DNA from 2 places in the Diaphorobacter sp. JS3051 genome. Region 1 is predicted to be linked to the other one. Evidence: riboswitches for the same ligand, from Rfam matches in the RefSeq annotation. Region 1 holds a riboswitch; the other holds the start of a gene.
What was found. A riboswitch is a leader RNA that binds a small molecule or an ion and turns the genes downstream of it on or off. The one in region 1 is predicted to bind cobalamin.
Positions count from the first base shown of each region.

Region 2: linked by a shared signal. The riboswitch ahead of I3K84_RS17985 (TonB-dependent receptor domain-containing protein) and the one ahead of bluB (5,6-dimethylbenzimidazole synthase) in region 1 are both predicted to bind cobalamin.

Region 1 is NZ_CP065406.1:4,132,342-4,139,446, reverse strand. Features, by position in the region: gene I3K84_RS19755 (hypothetical protein) at 1-596, opposite strand, end outside; gene I3K84_RS19750 (polysaccharide deacetylase family protein) at 563-1,342, opposite strand; partial or broken gene I3K84_RS22375 (UDP-N-acetylglucosamine 2-epimerase) at 1,393-1,629, opposite strand; gene cobT (nicotinate-nucleotide--dimethylbenzimidazole phosphoribosyltransferase) at 2,053-3,111, opposite strand; gene bluB (5,6-dimethylbenzimidazole synthase) at 3,217-3,978, opposite strand; cobalamin riboswitch at 4,023-4,215, opposite strand; gene I3K84_RS19730 (cobyric acid synthase) at 4,246-5,727, opposite strand; gene I3K84_RS19725 (aminotransferase class I/II-fold pyridoxal phosphate-dependent enzyme) at 5,724-6,728, opposite strand; gene cbiB (adenosylcobinamide-phosphate synthase CbiB) at 6,721-7,105, opposite strand, start outside.
Region 2 is NZ_CP065406.1:3,775,879-3,782,983, forward strand. Features, by position in the region: gene I3K84_RS17970 (sulfite exporter TauE/SafE family protein) at 1-332, shown strand, start outside; gene I3K84_RS17975 (cell division protein ZapA) at 975-1,319, opposite strand; gene I3K84_RS17980 (hypothetical protein) at 1,316-1,555, opposite strand; cobalamin riboswitch at 1,590-1,834, shown strand; gene I3K84_RS17985 (TonB-dependent receptor domain-containing protein) at 1,914-3,794, shown strand; gene I3K84_RS17990 (cobyrinate a,c-diamide synthase) at 3,817-5,175, shown strand; gene I3K84_RS17995 (bifunctional adenosylcobinamide kinase/adenosylcobinamide-phosphate guanylyltransferase) at 5,172-5,771, shown strand; gene I3K84_RS18000 (ABC transporter substrate-binding protein) at 5,768-6,658, shown strand; gene I3K84_RS18005 (iron ABC transporter permease) at 6,703-7,105, shown strand, end outside.

The DNA of each region.
Region 1 (7,105 bases):
GCCGGCAGCCAGCGCTCGATCCAGTCCGCCAGCGCGTGCGGGCCAAGGTTGGCGCTGTCATAGGCGCTGATCCACAGCGGGCGTGGCAACTGCGCCAGGCCCTGGGACCACTCTGGCCCCGGCAGCCAGGTGGGATCCACCTCCAGGGGGAAATACCAGCCACCCAGCTTCAGCGGGAGCCGCTGCACGATGGGCACCAGGGCGTGCGCCTGCTCCACCAGCAGCGCCACCGAGGCACGTGCCTGCGCCTCGCCATGCATGGCCGCCAGGCCCACGATCACCTCCTGGGCCCAGGGCTCGGCGGCGATGCGCTCCCAGTCGGGTAGCTCAGCCGCGATCGGAGGCAAGCCGGTGCCCGGCACAAAAGCCTGTGAATCCACCACCGTCCATTGCACCAACAGGCGGCGAACGCCCAGTTGCGCCCAGTTGCCCTGGGGGCGCAGCGTGCGCAGGCTGGGCTGCCACACCATGCCGCCGAGGTGGCGCAATGGCGCGCCGGACGACGACGGCCAAGACACCGCGCACGGCAGCATGGCCACCATGGCCGCGCGCCGTGTCAGGGTCAGGGCTTGCGTTGGCGGCTGGGTGAGGTCCACGTGTAGCCCATGGCCGTCAGGCCATCCACGATTTCCTTCAGGTGCGTATAACCGCGCCCGTCATACTTCTGCGCCTGGGACTCAACCGCCAGGAAGGGGTGGAAGAAGAACGAGGCAAAGCCGTCACGCACGACCTTCTGGTAGCGCGCGTTTTCCAGCACCTCCTTGGATGTCAGCTCCTCATCCGCCCCGAACTCGAAATACTGCAGGTTGCCCAGGTTCTCCGGCAGCACGCGCAGGCCATAGCGGTCGCGCTCGATGACGAAGGGGAAGAACTGGTCCACCATGTAGTCCCCGGCCTTGAGGTCGGGCTGGTCGGACGTGTAGTACGTGTGCCGCTGGTAGCCCATCTCGTAGATCTGCGCGACGGCCTGCAGCGTGGACGGCGAGCCCACGTAGTGCGGCGTCTCCCACGCCACGGGCATATAGCCCAGGTCCAGCATCTGGCGCAGGCCGTTGTTGATGCGGTTCTTCGCCCAGTCCACGGAATCACCGGGCAGCGGGCGGTCGTTGACGGTGTCCCAGAACTCGTAGTCGATGCCCGTGGCACCCGATGCATTGTTGATCATGCCCTCGGTCTGGTGCGTGGTGCCGTGCTGCAGGATCTCGCCGCCACGCGCCAGCGCGTAGTCCAGCGCCAGCCGCAGGTTGAGGGCGTTCGCCATGGGAATGTCGGTGGGCACGCCCGCGCTTTGGGCGCCCAGCGGGTCCTTGTAGTGCGGTACCACCCCCACCGAGAAGGGCACCTTGCGCTCAAACGCAGTCCTTCCTCGGGGAACGGGCGGCGCAGGTTGTAGGTGCGCAGCCCAGCCTCGACATGCAACACCGGCAGGCCATGGGAGAAACCCGCCAGCGCTCCCTGGAACGCGCTTTCGGTGTCGCCCTGCACGATGACGGCGCTCCAGGGCTGCTGCCCCATCACGCCTTCCAGTTGGCGGCGGCACCCGAGGCTGAAATCCAGGAGCGTGCTTCCCTGGCGCTCGAGCACATGGTCGGGCCGGATATCGAAGCAGTCCAGCATCTGCACGGCCATGTCGCTGTGCTGGCCGGTGTGCAGCCACACGGGGCGAACGCTTTGCGCGCCTCGCAGGGCGTGATATACCGGTGCCAGCTTGATGATCTCGGGGCGCGTGCCGGAAATGATCAGGACGGGAGCGGGCTGTTCATCGATGCAAGTCATAAGGTGCCTCTCTTCCCTTCAACCTATCGATCAGCAGCCCCCGGGGGCCTCTGCCGCGTCGCCGCTGGCGACACGCGCCGTGATTTTCACGCACCCTTACCAGGGCTTCAATAGGTCACTTGGTAGAGACGATTCTTACCACTTTTTCATCAATTGGCAAATTAGATCGATAGTATTTAACTATTTACCGGTGCGTGATAGGACGGCTTCTGGTTGCACAGCCCCTTCGAATTCCTCATGCGCCCATCCTGAAGATGGCAAGTGCCGGCAAGACACTTAGCGCATCGCTCCGTCCACCCCGGCCGCTTGAAAACTCGCCATCTCGCGCAGCACGCGGCATGCCGACTCCAGCAACGGCCAAGCCAGAGCGGCACCTGAGCCTTCTCCCAAGCGCAGCCCCAGGTCCAGCAGCGGCTGCGCCTGCAAAGCCTGCAGCATGTGGCCATGGCCCCGTTCGCCGGAGCGATGGGCAAACACACAGCGCTGCAGCACGGCAGGCGCCAGGCGCACGGCCACCAGCACAGCCGCGCAGGTGATGAAGCCGTCGACCACGATCACACGACGCTCGGCGGCGGCCTGCAGCACGGCGCCGGTGAGCGTGGCGACTTCAAAACCACCCAGGGCGGCCAGGGCCTCCAAGGGCTGCGTAGCACCGGCGTTGGCCGCCAGCGCCTGCTCCAGCACGGCTTGCTTGCGCGCGATGCCTGCCGCATCCAGTCCCGTACCGGCACCCGTGCACTCGGTCAGCGGCACGCCTGCCAGACGCGCCAACAGCAGCGACGCCACGGACGTGTTGCCGATGCCCATCTCGCCCAGCAGCAGCGCGTTGCCGGGCATGGCGCGCACGATATCCATGCCGTTGCGCAGCGCCTGGGCGCACTGCGCGTCGGTCATCGCAGGGCCGACGCTCGCGTCCTGCGTGCCCGCCGCCACGCGGCAGTGCACCAGGCGGGGCGCACCGGGAACGACGTCGCGCGCGGGTACTGCGCGCGCCACGCCACAGTCGGCCACGGTGAGCTGAAGGCCGTGCTGGCGCGCCAGCACGCTCACGGCTGCGCCGCCTGCCAGAAAGTTCTCGACCATCTGCCAGGTCACGTCGCTCGGGTAGGCCGATACGCCCTTGGCCGCCAGGCCATGGTCGCCCGCGCACACCAGCATCTGCGGCGCCTGCAGCATGGGTGATTCGGTACCTTGGATCTGGCCCAGACGGAGGGCGAGTTGCTCCAGGCGCCCCAACGCACCCAGTGGTTTGGTCTTGTTGTCCAGCTTGTGTTGCAGGGCCTGCGTCAGTGGCAGATCGGTGAAGTCAGCAACGAAAGGCAGGTCGATGATCATGGCGTGTTTCGATTGTCAAAAAAAGGTCCAGCGCGGCCCCGACTCACGGGGCGCATATCAAGAGGTGGCCGTATTGCGGGGCGGGCCCCATGCCTTGTGGCTGGCTTATGCCGGTGCGGTCTGGCGACTGCACTGCGCCGCAGCCTGGTCGCACCGCAGATGCGCGATGAGCGGCTGCTGGTCGTCGCGCTGCCCCCATTGCTCGAAGTACACCAGGTCTTCCACGGGCAGGCGTGGCAGCCAGCCAGCGGTTTCCAGTTCGGGCTTGGCGTGGAAGTGGCTGACGTAGCCGACACACAGGTAGGCGATGGGGGTGATACCCTTGGGAATACCCAGCGCCTGCTGCAGGTCAGCCTGGTGAAAGATGCTCACCCATCCCACCCCAAGCCCTTCGGCGCGCGCGGCGAGCCACAGGTTTTGCACGGCACAGACGCTGCTGTACAGGTCCATGGTTTTCATGTGGGTACGCCCTACCACCACCGGACCGGTGCGCTCGCGGTCGCACGTGATGCAGAGGCCGATGGGCGACTCCAGAATGCCCTCGAGCTTGAGACGCTGGTACACCGCGCGCTTGTCGCCCTCGAACATACCGGCCGCTTCGGCATGGGCCTTGGCGAAGGCATCATGCACCCGGCGCTTGGTGTCCTGCGATCGCACCACCAGGAAGTTCCATGGCTGCATGAAGCCTACGGAAGGCGCATAGTGCGCCGCGGTCAGGATGCGGCTGAGCACCTCGTCCGGTACCGGGGTGGGCAGAAACTGCCCCCGCACATCACGGCGTGAAAAGATGGTGTGGTAAATGGCGTCGCGGGCCTCTTGCGTAAAGGCGTGAACGCTTTGCGTGGCTTGCGCCTGCGCGGTATTCATGGCAGTCCCCTGTGCGTGAATAGGTCGCACGCTGCCTGGCCTTGCAGCGCGATGAACGTTCAGGCCGGTCTTCTGGCTTGGATTCATCTGACCCGCCGCGCCTTCCCGGCCTTGGCGGCCAGTGGCATTGAGCGGGGGTCATCTTCCTTACAGCGTTGGGCACGCGGCGGACTCCAACCGCCTTCCCGATTCTCCCTTTGCCTTGCGGCAGCGGGCACCTGAGGACGGGGATGATAACAACCGCAATTCAACCGCAGTTATCGTCCTTTACTGCGCAGCGAGGGCATCCAACACCCCAGGCTCGAAGTGCCGTGCGATGCCGGCGGCCAGCCTGTCAAACACCGCATCCAGCGTCGGAGCATCGGCACCGAACAGTGCCCGCAGCACGGTTGCGTCCTCGAACAGGCCGTGAAGGTACAGGCCCAGCACATTGCCCCCCGGGTTCTGCCACGCCAACCCGGGCATGAGTTCGCGCGCCACATCGCCGCTGGCGGCCATGGCCGGGTGCTGAGCAGTCTGGCCGTGGTGGATTTCGTAGCCTTGCACAGCCACGCCGGCGAGATGCCGCCAGGCGCCTTGTACGGCGCCGAAGCACTGGCGCGTGGGCCGCACGGTCTTGGTGGCCTCGAAGCTCGTCACCAACGGCAGCAGGCCCAGGCCGGGGCCATTGCCGTCCACCCCCACGGTGTCGATCAACGCCTCGCCGAGCATCTGCAGTCCACCGCAGACTCCCAGCACACGGCCACCGCGTGCCGCATGCGCAGCAATCGCCGCGTCCAACCCCTGTGCGCGCAGCCAGGCCAGGTCAGCCGCCGTGGCCTTGCTGCCGGGCAGGACGATCCAGTCGGCGCCCTCCACATCCGCGGGGCTGCGCGCCCAGGACAAACGCACACCCGGCACATTTTTGAGCGGCTGGAATTCGTCCAGATTGCTGATGCGCGGATACGCCACCACGGCGATGCGCGTATGCACGGCACCCGCGGCGGTGGAGCGCATGTCGAACACGCCGTCCTCCTCGGGCAGGCCGTGGTTCCACTGCATCGGAATGGTGGCGACGACGGGCACGCCGGTCTTGTCCTGCAGCATTTGCGGCGCGGGCGCCAGCAGTGCCTCGTCGCCCCGGAACTTGTTGAGCACGAAGCCTGCGATGAGCGCGCGTTCTTCCTCGGGCAGCAACGCCCATGTGCCAAACAGGTGGGCAAAGGCGCCGCCGCGGTCGATATCCGTCACCAGCAGGCAGCGCGCCTCAGCATGGCGCGCCACGCGCATGTTGACCACGTCGCTGGCGTGCAGATTGATCTCTGCCGGCGAGCCCGCGCCTTCGATGACCACCACGTCGTTCTCGGCCCGCAGCGCGTCCAGCGCCGCCGCGATCTGCGGCCACACACGCTGGCTACGGCCGCGCCATGGCAGTTGCGAAAGCTCATCGCTCACCTGTCCCAACAGCACCACCTGGCTCTTAGTGTCCGCTTCGGGCTTGAGCAGTAGCGGGTTCATGCGCACGTCGGGCACGGCCCGCGCTGCCAGCGCTTGGAAATACTGGGCACTGCCAATCTCGCCGAACTGCTCGCCCGGTGCAGCCACCACGCGCGCGTTGTTGCTCATGTTCTGCGCCTTGAAAGGCGCCACCTTCAGGCCCTGGTTGCTGTAGTAGCGGCACAGCGCGGTGGCCAGCCAGCTCTTGCCCGCACCGCTGGTGGTGCCCAGCACCATGACGCAGCGCGCCGGCCCGGGTCGGGTCTTGTTCATTGCGATTCCTTGTAGAGGCGCCACGATACCTCCAGCGCCCGCTGCGACTGCGGTGGCAACACGCCCAGGCGCACGTGCCCGGGCAGGCCAAACGAGGTGCAGTCGCGCAGCTTGACGCCACGCGCGCGCAGCCATTGCAGGAAGGTCCCCATATCCTGCACCGGCGGACATGCCGTGAAGAAGTTGGCGAGACTGCCAGGCGCAACGGCCCAGCCCAGGGCCGCGCACAGCGCCAGTTGCGCGGCCTTCCATTCGCGCAGGGTCGCCAGCGATTGCGCGAGCCATGCCTGCGTATCCGGCCGGACCCAGGCCGCCAACAGGGCAACACCGTCGGCACCGACCGGCCAGGAGGCCGCCAGCGCCTGCACAGCGGCGACACTGCCATCGGGGACCGCGGCACTCGGCGCAATGGCATAGGCCGCGCGTACACCGGTCAGGCCCAGCGCCTTGTTGGGCGTCCACATCTGCCAGGCGGCATCAGGCGCTACGGTGGCGGCTCCCTCCAGGCGCAGTGGTGCGTAGGCGCAGTCCAGTATGCGCAACACGCCGACAGGGGCCGGGGCGCACCACGCCGCCAGTGCAGCATCGGTCGTTCCCAACGGGCTGGCGGGCTCGCACGCCCAGTGCAGCGCCGGCTCAGAAGAAGGTGTATGGCGGCAGTCCAGCTCCCACACCTGGGCCGCGCGGGTGTAGTCGCCGTAGCCATGCGCGGGCACAGCGACCTGGCGCACGCCGCTGCGTGCCGCGTGCGCGGTGATGCGATGAATGAACTCGCTGGCGCTGGCGGCGAGCACCACGCGCTGCACCGCCACGCCGTGGAACGTGGCGATCTGCGCGCGCAGCGCGGTGTAGGCCGGGTCGGGGTAGTGGATGAAGTCACTCTGCCGGAGCGCCGCGATGGCCTGCGGACAAGGACCGCAGGCGTTGGCGTTGGTGGAGAAGTCATGCAGCGGCACGCCCAGCGCATCCGGGCCGCCGTGCTGTGGCGCATGGTCAGACATGGGTGTGCACTATAGCTATCAATAACAGAGCTGCTACCGCAAGCGCTGCAATCGCTAGCAGTGTTTTTGATGCCAAATGCACCGCACGCTGCGTGTCCGCGGCCTGGGGCGCATGCCCGGGGGCGTTCAACACGTACACACCTGGTTTGGAAAGGCGCACCCCCAACGCCAGCGCCATCGCCCCCATGGGCCACCCGCCGTTGGGCGACGGCGTGAGACGCGACTGCGCGCGCAGATCAGTCCAGCGGGCGCCGTTGCCACGCGACACACCCCACAACAGCACCGCCGTGATGCGCGCGGGCAGCCAGGACAGCACATCGTCCGCACGCGCCGCCCACTTGCCCGCCCATTGCCAGTAGCGCCCACCGCGCATGCCG
Region 2 (7,105 bases), 360 kb from region 1:
TCAAGCCCTTGGTCTCTCGGCCTGGCGGGCTCCTGACCGCGGGTGTGGCCTGGGCGCTCCTGCCATGCGGCCTTCTGTATACCGCACTGTTGACTGCCGCTCTCAGCGGAAGCGTGCTCCGCGGAGCCTTGTGCATGGTCCTGTTTGGCGTGGGAAGCGGTGTATGGCTGGTGCTGGGGCCGTGGACTTTTGGCCGCATTCGCGCTTGGATCGGCGTGAAGGGTGGGGCGTGGGGGTCTCGGCTGGCAGGTGGTGTGCTTTTTTCCCTGGGTGCATGGGCGCTGTGGATGGAGGTTGTCCATGGGCAGCCGGCGCCGTGGTGCGTGCCCTGAAAACAGCGTTTTGTGGAACCACAGCGGCTCCGCGAAGCATGCCGTGGCAAGCGAATGGTGCACACTGAGACGCTCAGGCGTGACGTATCGCTGTCAGATCTCTACCAGCGGAAGTGACGAGTCTGTTCTCATCGACGTGGAGAAATCCAGCTACGCATCTCTGCCTTACTGGATGCGCCATCGTGCGTCTGGGGCGCGCGTTGCGTATCAGTGAGATTGCCGAAGGACTGGGAAACGCCCGAACCACGCCAGGATATTTGGCATCGGTGCGACGACTACCAAGGTCTGCTCTGTGCCTTGCAGATGGGTGGGTTGCGCGCGCTGGCCGCGGAGCGCCGGATTTTCTGAGCAGGTATTGAGGTCGCTGGCACTCACCCGGAGCGAGGGCGCAAGCGATTACCGGAGAAAAAGGTGTCTGCGAATGCCACCGGACCGGCATCCTGAACCGGGGGTTCAGGTGGGCGAGGGCAGCCAGGCGTTGGGTTCATCTGACGCGAGATGATCACGCTCACCGGGCAATGTACCAAGCCCGTGCTCAATGAGCATTGGTTCAAGGAAATATAAAGCCCGGCAGCACCGCAGACATGTTCATTGTAGTGGGCTGCCCGTGTGCGGCCAGGGGCTGGGCTTTTACCGTAATGGTTATAGGAGGCGCCCATCCTCGCCCAGCGCCTCGTCCAGGCGCAGGAGCAACTGCTGCACGCGCTCATCGCTGTCGTGCACATGCGGCGCGACCGGGGTGGGGGCCATGCGCGCAGGGGCTGAGGCGGCTGCCAAATCGGCGGCTTCGCGGTCGGCGATCTCGAAAGCCAGGTTGAGGGCCGCCAGCACGGCGATGCGCTCACGCGCGCGTACTTTGCCCGCGTCACGGATGCGCGTCATGGCGGTATCCACGCGCTCGACCGCCTCCAGCAGGCGCGACTCCTGGCCGTCCGGGCAGGCCAGGAGATAGCTTTGCTGGAGGATCTGTACCTCGATCTGCTTCATGGCGCGTCTTTCGTCTCAGCAGTGCCGGGGAGTTCGGGCTCGGCAGGCAGGCGGTCCAGCAATGCGTTCACGCGGGCACGGGCCGCCTGCAGGCGGGATTGGAGGGAATCGCGCTCCTGGGTGAGCGCCGCGACCTGCTGCGCCAACAGGGCATTGGTGCGCTGCAACTCGGCATGGCGCAGCAGCAGCCGCTCAACGCGCTCGGCGATCTGGTCGATGGAAGAGGGGGAGGCCATACGCTGCCGATTGTAGGGATCGGCGTGCGAACCATCGTAAAATTGCGCAGTTGGTGCTCGCGGCGTGGTTCACATGCCGCAGTTCAACGGGAAGCAGGGAGGGACTCTCCGCCATGGAGTGTGTCCTGTGCCTGCGCTGCCCCCGCAACGGTCAGCGGATGAGCCGTACCTCGGCTCCCTCTTCATTGACAAGCCACTGAGCGCCTTGAACAAGCGTTTGGGAAGGCGATGCAGAGCGTTCCGCCAGCCCGGATACCGGCCAACGAGGTGGCTCCGCGTTTCCTTTTGTGAAACCTGGGCCGTTATGCCCAGGTGCCGACGGGGAGGTCGGCCGTGGCGATCTCTCTGTTTGCCCCACATGACAAACACCCGTCCGTTCAATGTGCGCTTGAGTGCGCTTTCCGTGCACGCGCGCGTCGCCGTGCTGCCGCTGGCGCTGGCCGCCGCTTTCCCCGCCGTGTCCCAGACCCTGCTGGCCCAGGCAGCCACAGAACCCCAACTGCGTGAAACCGTCATCACGGCAACCCGCGTGGCCCGGCCGCTGGCCGACATCGTGTCCGATGTGTCCGTCATCGACCGTGAAACCATCGAGGCCAGCGGCGCGGTAGGCGTCATTGACGTGATCTCGCGCCTGCCAGGCGTGCAGATCACGCGCAATGGCGGCCAGGGCAGCAGTGGCAGCGTCTACCTGCGCGGCGCGGAGTCGCGCTTTACCGCCGTGTACCTGGACGGCGTGCGCCTGGACTCGCAATCCACCGGCGGCGTGGTGTGGGAGCAAATCCCGTTGTCGCAGATCGACCGCATCGAGGTCGTGCGCGGGCCAGCGGCTGCTGTGTACGGCTCGGATGCCATGGGAGGCGTGATCCAGCTCTTCACCAAAAAGGGCGAGGGTGCGCCGGCGCCCTACGTGGGCGTGGGCCTGGGCAACCAGGGCACGCGGACGGTGCAGGCCGGCGTGAGTGGCGGCACCGAGCAGGTGGACTATGCGCTGGGGCTGTCGCATGAGCGCGCCGATGGCTTCAGTGCCCGCGTAGGCTCCGCCTACAACCCGGACGAAGACGGCTACCGCCGCACCTCTGCCAATGCCCGACTGGGCGTGCAGTTCGACACGACCCATCGCCTGGAGGGCACGCTGCTGGCCAGCAACCTCAACTCGCAGTACGACGGCAGCAAAACGGCCGACGACCGCAATCACCACCAATTGCGCACGGCCAGCCTGGCATGGCTGGCCAAGTGGAGCGACGTGTACAGCACGCGCTTGCAGGTCACGCAGGGGCAGAGTGAATACAGCACCCGGCCCAACTTCTACATGACCGAGACCACGCTGCACAATTACCTGCTGCAAAACGAGTGGCGCCTGGGCGCGCATCTGTTCACAGCCGCGCTGGAGCGCCGCGAGGACGAACTGCACAACCCCGCCACCGAGTTCGTGGGCGACCTCCAGCGTGACCGCTCACAGAACGCGCTCGCGCTGGGATATGGCCTGAACCAGGGCGCCCATACGCTGCAGGCCAACCTGCGCTATGACGACGACAGCGAGTTCGGCGGCAAAAGCACGGGCAGCCTGTCCTATGGCTACGCCATTACGCCGCAGTGGCGCGTCACCGCAGCGGCCGGCACGTCCTTCCGTGCACCCACGCTCTACCACCGCTTCAGCGAATACGGCGCGCCCGACCTGCAGCCCGAGAAGGGGCGCAACGTGGAGCTGGGCGCGCGGTGGACGCAAGGAGAGAGCAGCGTGGGTGTCGTGGCGTACCGCAACCGCGTCAGCAACCTCATCAATTTCGGCGCCGCGGGCCGCTGTGATTCCAGCTTCGGCTGCTACGAGAACGTGGGCCGCGCCGAGTACAAGGGCGTGACGCTGTCGGCCGCGCACCGCATCGCGGGCGTGTCGGTGCATGGCTCCATCGACTGGCAGAACCCGCGTGACCTGGACAGCGGCAAACTGCTGGCGCGCCGTGCCAAGCGCTACGCCACGCTGGGTGCCGACACCCTGGTGGCAGGCTGGACGCTGGGGGCGGAGCTCTACGCATCCGCGCGCCGGTACGACAACGCGGCCAACACCAACGTACTGGGCGGCTACACCACGCTCAACCTCTACACCAGCAAGCGCGTGGCGCGCGACGTGACGCTGCTGGCCCGCGTCGACAACCTGGCCGACAAGGACTACCAGTTGGCGCGCACCTACGCCACCGGCGGCCGCACATTCTATGTGGGCCTGAAGTGGGCGCCGCAGTAACGCCATCACCGACTGCCACACCATGAGCCGCTGTCCCGCCCTGGTCATCGCCGCGCCCGCCTCTGGGCAGGGCAAGACCACCGTCACCGCCGCTTTGGCGCGCCTGCACACACGCCAAGGCCGGCGCGTGCGGGTGTTCAAGTGTGGGCCCGACTTCCTGGACCCGCACTGGCACCAATTGGCCAGCGGCGCCCCCGTGCACCAGCTCGATCTGTGGATGACCGGTGCGGCAGATTGCGCGCAGCGCCTGCGCGCCGCGGCGGCCGAAGCAGACCTGCTGCTCATCGAAGGGGTGATGGGATTGTTCGACGGCGAGCACAGCGTGGGCGACCTGGCGCAGCGCTTCGGCATACCGGTGCTTGCGGTGGTGGATGCCTCTGCCATGGGGGGCACGCTGGGCGCCATCGTGCATGGGCTGCGGCACTACCGTGCGGGCCTGCCATGGGCCGGTGTCTTGGCCAACCGCGTGGCGGGCGACCGCCATGCGCAGATGCTGCGGGACGGCTTGGCCGACGCTGCGGACTGGCTGGGTGCGCTGCCACGGGTCGTGGGTGACGCTGCGGGCGGCAGGGAGCCTGGTGGCCTTCTGCCCGAGCGGCACCTGGGACTGGTGGCAGCGCACGAACTGCCCGATGCCCTGCAGCGGCTGGACGCCGTGGCCGATGCGCTGGCCGGCACGCCCCTGGGCCGCATGTCCGCCGCGGACCTGCAGCGCTGGGCGGTGGACTTCGGCGGCACGCCCGTGGGCCGTGCCGCCATCACGCCGCTGCTGGCGGGCCGCACTGTGGCCGTGGCGGCGGATGAGGCTTTCTGCTTCATCTACGAAGCCAATATCGACACCCTGCAGCAGCTGGGCGCGCGCGTGGTGCGCTTTTCGCCGCTGCGCGACGCTGCGCTGCCAGCCTGCGACGCGCTGTGGCTGCCCGGCGGCTACCCCGAGCTGCACGCCGATGCGCTGGCCGCCAATACGGCCATGCGCGGCAGCCTGCAGGCGCACGTGGCGGCGGGTCGGCCCGTGTGGGCGGAGTGCGGCGGCATGATGGCGCTGCTGGAGTCCATCACCCTGGCCGACGGGCGCCGCGTGCCCCTGTGGGGGCTGCTGCCGGGTCATGCCACCATGCAGCGGCGCCTGGCCGCGCTGGGGCCGCGCGCGCTGCGCATGGGCACGCATGAGTTGCGCGGCCACACCTTTCACTACTCGGTCACCGACAGCCCGGCCGCCGTGTGCGCACGCGCCCAGCGTCCGGACCATGCAGGGGCACCGGACGACGGTGAAGCCGTGTACCGCCACGGCAGCATCCACGCGAGCTACTTTCACGCATGGTTTGCATCCAGCCCGCAGGCGACCGCAGCCTTGCTGGGCGCGGAGGCGGGGCCATGAACGCGGCGCCGCAGACCATCGCCCGCAGTGAACTCATCCTGGGTGGACAAAAGAGCGGCAAGTCGCGCCGCGCCGAACTGCTGGCGCGCCAGTGGCTGCAGGCCGCGCCGGCACACCGCGCGTTGCTGCTGGCCACCGGCCAGCCGTGGGACGACGAGATGCGTGCGCGCATTGCCCGCCACCAGCGCGAGCGTGCCGAGCGTGTGCCCGGCCTGCAGACCGTGGAAGAGCCGCGCGATCTGGCCCACGCCCTGGCGTGCCACAGCACCCCACAGACCCTGATCGTCGTGGACTGCCTCACCCTGTGGCTCACCAACTGGCTCATGCCGGCCGACCCCCAAGATGTAGAGCAAAAACAGCCTCTAGCGCCCGATTGGCAAGCGCAGGCAGCTCACTTTTTTGAAGCGTTGACGCACGCGCCCGGCCCCGTGGTGCTGGTGGGCAACGAGATCGGCCTGGGCGTGATCCCCCTGGGGCGCGAAGTGCGCGCCTTCGTGGACGCGCTGGGCGCCCTGAACCAGCGCGCGGCGGCAGCCTGCCAGCGCGTCACGCTGATGGCGGCGGGCCTGCCGCTTGCCCTGAAGGACACACCATGATGCCTCTTCGCTGGCGCCGCCAGCTTGCTGCCGCCGGCTGGCTGCTGGGCCTGCTGCTGGCCTTGCCCAGCGTCCACGCAGTAACCATCACCGACGACCGGGGCCGCGCGCTGCGATTCGACCAGCCGCCCCAGCGCATCGTGAGCCTGCTGCCGTCGCTGACCGAGAGCGTGTGCGAGCTGCAGCGCTGTGAGCGCCTGGTGGGGGTGGACCGCTACTCCAACTGGCCCGTGTCCGTGCGGCGCCTGCCCCAGGTGGGCGGCGGGCTGGACCCGAACATCGAGGCCATCGTCGCGCTGCGCCCGGACGTGGTACTGCTGTCCGTCAGCAGCCGCGTCAGCGAGCGGCTGGAGGCGCTGGGCGTGAAGGTGCTGGCGCTGGACCACAAGACCCATGCGGACGTGCGCCGCGTGCTGGGGGTGCTGGGTGAACTGCTGGCCGTTCCGCCGGAGCACGGCGCGGAGCGCGTGTGGCGCGTGATCGATGCCGCCGTGCAGGCCGCCGCGCAGTCGCTGCCGCAGCGCGCGCGCGGGGCGCGGGTGTTCTTCGAGGTCAGCCGCGGCCCCTATGCGGCGGGGGCCAGTTCGTTCATCGGCGAGACGCTGGTGCGCCTGGGCGCGCGCAACGTGGTCCCGCCCGAGCTGGGGCCCTTTCCGCGCCTCAATCCCGAGTTCGTCCTGCGCGCACAGCCCGACGTGCTGATGGTGGCGAACCGCAGCATGCAGCCCATGACCCAATACCCGGGGTGGAACCACCTGGCCGCGGTCAAGGCGGGCCGCGTGTGCGACTTCGGCCCCGAACTGTCAGACGTGGTGGTGCGCCCCGGCCCGCGCATGGCCGAGGCCGCGCGCATCATGGCCCGTTGCCTGGCGGAGAAGTACGAATGAGCGCGCGCCTCCCGCAGCCCTCTACCATGGTGGCGACCACCGCCATGCCCGCAACCTATGCCACCTCCTTGCACCCCGACGCCAGCGGCCGCCGCGCGCGCTGGCTGGGCCTGTGGCTGCTGGCCGCCAGCGTGGCGCTGCTGCTGCTCGGCGCCAGCGTCGGCAGCACGGGCTTTGGCAGCTTGCTGAACCTGCGCGGCGACCCGCTGGCGCAGCAGATCGTGTGGGACATCCGCCTGCCGCGCACGCTGGGCGCATGGCTGGCCGGAGCGCTGCTGGGGCTGGCGGGCGCCATTGCCCAGGGGCTCTTTCGCAACCCGCTGGCCGACCCGTACCTGCTGGGCAGCGCGTCGGGCGCGGCGCTGGGCGGCGCCGTGGCCATGGCCGTTCTGGGTGTGTCGCCCAGCACGGCGAGCTGGCTGGCGCGACTGGGCGTGACGGGCTTGG